Regions from separate parts of the Pseudoflavonifractor sp. MCC625 genome, predicted to be linked through region 1. Evidence: predicted binding sites of a transcription regulator. Region 1 holds the regulator's gene; the other holds the start of a gene.
The links. Region 1 encodes HrcA, which represses chaperone genes, less so after heat shock. Its sites were predicted from a motif close to TGTTAGCACTCNNNNNNNNNGAGTGCTAACA; they were not measured.
Positions count from the first base shown of each region.

Region 2: GPK94_RS06990 (co-chaperone GroES) is a predicted target of HrcA. The motif match lies at 1,296-1,326, and genes of this name have one in related genera.

Region 1 covers NZ_WQOJ01000014.1:91,235-93,633, forward strand. Annotated here, with positions in the region: gene GPK94_RS05135 (MBL fold metallo-hydrolase) at 1-555, shown strand, start outside; gene hrcA (heat-inducible transcriptional repressor HrcA) at 732-1,790, shown strand; gene grpE (nucleotide exchange factor GrpE) at 1,806-2,363, shown strand.
Region 2 covers NZ_WQOJ01000023.1:169,468-171,866, reverse strand. Annotated here, with positions in the region: gene GPK94_RS07000 (S-layer homology domain-containing protein) at 1-195, shown strand, start outside; gene GPK94_RS06995 (diacylglycerol kinase family protein) at 229-1,182, shown strand; gene GPK94_RS06990 (co-chaperone GroES) at 1,377-1,661, shown strand; gene groL (chaperonin GroEL) at 1,723-2,399, shown strand, end outside.

The DNA of each region.
Region 1 (2,399 bases):
TTCTCCGCCTTCTTCCGGCGCAACCAACAGGCCCCGGTACTGGCCCGCCCCGCCGCGGTCCAGGCCTATCAGGAGGACACCGCCGATCCTTCCTGCCGCCCGGCCGGTGTGGACCCGGACCTCTTTACCAAATGGGCCGGGCGCTTTGATCTGGCCGACGGCCCCCGGCTTCTGGCCCCCGGGCTCCACCTGATCCCCGACGCGGTCTCCCACGAGCAGTCCCTGGTGGCCGAGACCGCCCACGGGCTGGTGGTGATGAACTCCTGCTGCCACGCCGGAGCCGCCCACATCGTCCACGAGGTGCGCGCCCTCTTTCCCACCCAGAAAGTCCACGCCATTGTGGGGGGATTCCACCTGGTGGGCAAGACCGGGATGGGCTCCCTGGGCGTAGAGCCTGAACAGGTGCGCCTCCTCTCCCGCCGGCTGGCCGAGGAGCTGGAGGTGGAGCAGATCTGTACCGGTCACTGCACCGGCCATCCGGCCTTTGATCTGATGGCCCAACAGGAACCCGGATGCCTCATACCGCTCCATACCGGGACCTGTCTCTCCTTTTAAAAGAGCCCAGTTTTTTTAGCAGACTCTCCCGCCTTATGCAAGTCATAAGGCGGGATTTTCGTTCACATTTAATTTACATCCCCCCTATTGACAATTGCTGGTGAGGGTGGTACATTATCTTTAGCACTCAGGTACAAAGAGTGCTAAACCAATCCGCCGCAAAGGAAGTGATGCGCATGGATCTGAGCGAACGAAAAAAGCGGATTCTCCGTGCCATCATTGAAAGCTATATCTCCACCGCCGAGCCGGTGGGCTCCAAGGCCATTGCCGACTCCCTGGACCGTTCGGTCTCTTCGGCCACCATCCGCAATGAGATGGCTGATCTGGAGTCCATGGGCCTGCTGGAAAAGCCCCACACCTCGGCCGGACGGATCCCCTCTCCCCAGGGGTACCGGTTCTACGTCAATGAGCTGATGGAAGAGCACCAGCTCTCCGTGCAGGAGACTGAGCGCATCAACCGCGCCCTGCGTCTCAAAATGCAGGAGCTGGACCGCGTCATTTCCGAGGCCGGACGGGTGGTCTCCCGTCTCACCAATTATCCCGCTTTTGCCCTCTCATCCGGGTTTGAGCGGGTGACCATCCGGCGCTTTGACCTGTTGATGGTGGAGCGAAACGCCTTCCTTATTGTGGTCATGACCGACAACAATCTGGTGCGCAACAAGCTGGTGCAGCTGCCCTCCGATCTGACCGAGGCGCAGCTCCAGATGCTCAACACCCTGCTCAACACCACCTTTACCAATCTGACTCTGGAGGAGATCACGCCCGAACTCATGCGGGTGGCACAGCATGCCGCCGGTGATGCCTATGGCCTGATCAGCTTGGTGGTCTCCTTCGCCATGGAGGTGCTGGAGGGTCTGGAGCACCGTCGGGTCCACACCGCGGGTCTGGCCCATCTGCTGGAGCTTCCGGAGTATCAGAATCTGGAACGGGCCCAGCCCCTGATGAGCTATCTCTCCGAGGACCAGGACGCCGCCCGCTTCCCCATTCCCAAGGATGGCCCCATGAAGATCCTCATCGGTCCGGAAAATGTGGCCGACGCGCTGAAGGATACCAGCGTGGTCATGGCCAGCTACGACATTGGGGACGGCATGCGGGGCATCATCGGAGTCGTGGGCCCCACACGGATGGATTACGCAAAGATCACCGCCCGCCTGTCCTATTTTGCGGAGGGTCTCACCCGGCTGTTTGGCCAGGGAGAACTTCCCACCGGGGACGGACGCAACGATGAAACATAATAGGAGGGAACCTCTTTGAGTAAGAAAGAGAACGAGCAGGCCGTGGAACAGGCCGAGCAGATGGAGCCGGAGACCGTGACCGAAGAGGTCACGGAGGGCGCCGCCCCTGAGACGGACACCCCCGATCCTCTGCTCTCGGAGCTGGAGGCGCTCAAGGATACCCTGGCCCAGAAGGAGGATCAGTACCTCCGCCTGGCCGCCGAGTATGACAACTACCGCCGGCGCTCCCAGAAGGAAAAAACCGACGCCTACCAGAGCGCCAAGTCGGACGCCGTGCTGGCTTTTCTCCCGGTGTATGACAACCTGGAGCGGGCCCTCAAGCAGGAGACCGCCGACGAGGCCTATAAAAAGGGCGTGGAGATGACCATGAATGGTCTCAAGGAGGTCCTCTCCAAGCTGGGCGTCGAGGAGATCCCCGCGCTGGGCCAGACCTTTGACCCCAACCTTCACAATGCCGTGATGCATGTGGAGGACGAAAACGCCGGAGAAAATACCGTCGTGGAGGTCTTTCAGGCCGGCTTCCAGTCCGGTGACAAGGTCATCCGGTTTGCCATGGTAAAGGTGGCAAACTAAGAAGAAGCGCGGAGGGCCCGGAGCGTGACAACAGGC
Region 2 (2,399 bases), on a different contig from region 1:
GTGAAGGCCTCCGTCCCCGACGTGAAGGCCGGGGACTATGCCGCCGACGACATCTACGCCCTCTACGCCAAGGGGGTGCTGGCCGGGAGCGACGGGAAGCTCACCTTCCGGCCCGGGGATACGGTCACCCGCGCCGAGGCCGCCGGCATCGCCGCGCGCATGGCCCGGATGGAACAGCGTATCACCCTCTTTTGAATGGGAATCTGAACACAGTAGGATGGATGGACCATGAAGCATTTGTTTGTGCTCAACCCCTCCGCGGGGCAGTATGACCGCAGCCAGGAGATGATCGCCCGGCTGGCCGACACCCTGGACCCCCTGGGGGTGGCATGGGAGGCCAGGGTGACCGACTACCCCGGCCACGCCGTGGAGCTGGCCCGGGCGGCCGCCGAGACGGGGGAGAGCGTGCGCATCTACGCCTGCGGGGGCGACGGCACCCTCAACGAGGTGGTCAACGGGGCCGCCGGGTATCCCAACGCCGCCGTGACCCAGTACCCCTGCGGGTCGGGCAACGACTTTCTCCGGCTCTTCGGGCAGGACCGGGGGCGCTTTTATGATCTGAAGGAGCTGGTCTACGGTGACCAGGCCGCCGCCGACCTGATGGACTGCAACGGCCGCCTCTCCCTCAACATCTGCTCGGTGGGCTTTGACGCCCGCATCGGGCTGGGCATGGCCCAGTTCCGGCGCTATCCCATGGTCAGCGGTCCCATGGCCTACCAGCTCTCTCTGGTGAAGAACCTGATCGCCGGCATCGCCCGCCCCTACGAGGTGGAGGTGGACGGGGAGACCTTTGCCGGGGACTTCTCCCTGCTGTGCGCCTGCAACGGGCGCTACTACGGCGGGGGCTTCCATCCCTCGCCCCGGGCCGTCCCCGACGACGGGGTGCTGGAATTTCTGCTGGTGAAGGGGGTCTCCCGCCTGACGGTGGCCCGGCTGGTGAAGCTCTACGCCGCGGGCCGGGCGGAGGAGATCCCGGAGCTGGTCATCCTCCGGCGGGGCAGGTCCATGAAGGTGCGCTGCGACCGGCTCTCCATGGTCAATGTGGACGGGGAGCGGCTGGATACGGATGAGCTCTCCATCGCCCTCTCTGCTAAAAAAGTGAACTTTGTGTTCCCCAGGGGAGCCTCCTGGGCCCCGGCCTCCGGTGTAAAAAATGAGATTTCCGGAGAAAAAAAGAGATAAGAAGACTTTGAGGGAGATTGAGAGAGATTCGCCTGGAAATTCACCCATCATTCATAAAAAATTTAAAAATTAGGGCTTGCAGAATTGTAGAACTAAGTTTATTATAATAAGCGTGTTAGCACTCCGGTAAAATGAGTGCTAACACGCTGAACTTGTTTTGAAAAAGATTTATCACATATAAGGAGGAACCTGTTATGAAACTCAAGCCTTTGGCTGACCGCGTTGTCCTGAAGATGGTGGAGGCCGAGGAGACCACCAAGGGCGGCATCATCCTCACCGGCGCTGCCAAGGAGAAGCCCGAAGTGGCTGAGGTCATCGAAGTGGGCCCCGGCGGCGTGGTGGACGGCAAGGAAGTCGTCATGACCGTGAAGGCCGGCGACAAGGTCATCACCAGCAAGTACTCCGGCACCCAGGTCAAGATTGACGGTGTGGAGTACACCATCGTGCGCCAGGGCGACATTCTGGCCATCGTCGAGTAACAAACCACCGGCCGCTCCGGCGGCGGTGTATCAACATCTCATTTTTTGGAGGTAATTCATTATGGCTAAGATCATTTGCTACGGCGAGGAAGCCCGTCACGCTCTGGAGCGCGGCGTCAACCAGCTGGCCGATACTGTGAAGATCACCATGGGCCCCAAGGGCCGCAACGTGGTGCTGGCGAAGAAGTTCGGCGCCCCCCTCATCACCAACGACGGCGTGACCATCGCCAAGGAGATCGAGCTGGACGATCCCTTTGAGAACATGGGCGCTCAGCTGGTGAAGGAAGTCTCCACCAAGACCAACGACGTGGCCGGCGACGGCACCACCACCGCCACCCTGCTGGCTCAGGCCATCATCCGCGAGGGCCTGAAGAACCTGGCTGCCGGTGCCAACCCCATGGTCATGAAGAAGGGCATCTCCAAGGCTACCGCCGCCGCCATCGAGGCCATCAAGGCCAACAGCCAGAAGGTCAACGGCAGCGATGACATCGCCCGCGTCGGCGCTGTCTCCTCCGGCGACGAGACCATCGGCAAGCTGATCGCCGAGGCCATGGAGAAGGTCTCCCACGACGGCGTCATCACCGTTGAGGAGTCCAAGACCGCTGAGACCTACAGCGAGGTCGTGGAGGGCATGCAGTTCGACCGCGGCTACATCACCCCCTACATGGTCACCGACACCGAGAAGATGGAGGCCGTCCTGGACGATCCCTACATCCTCATCACCGATAAGAAGATCTC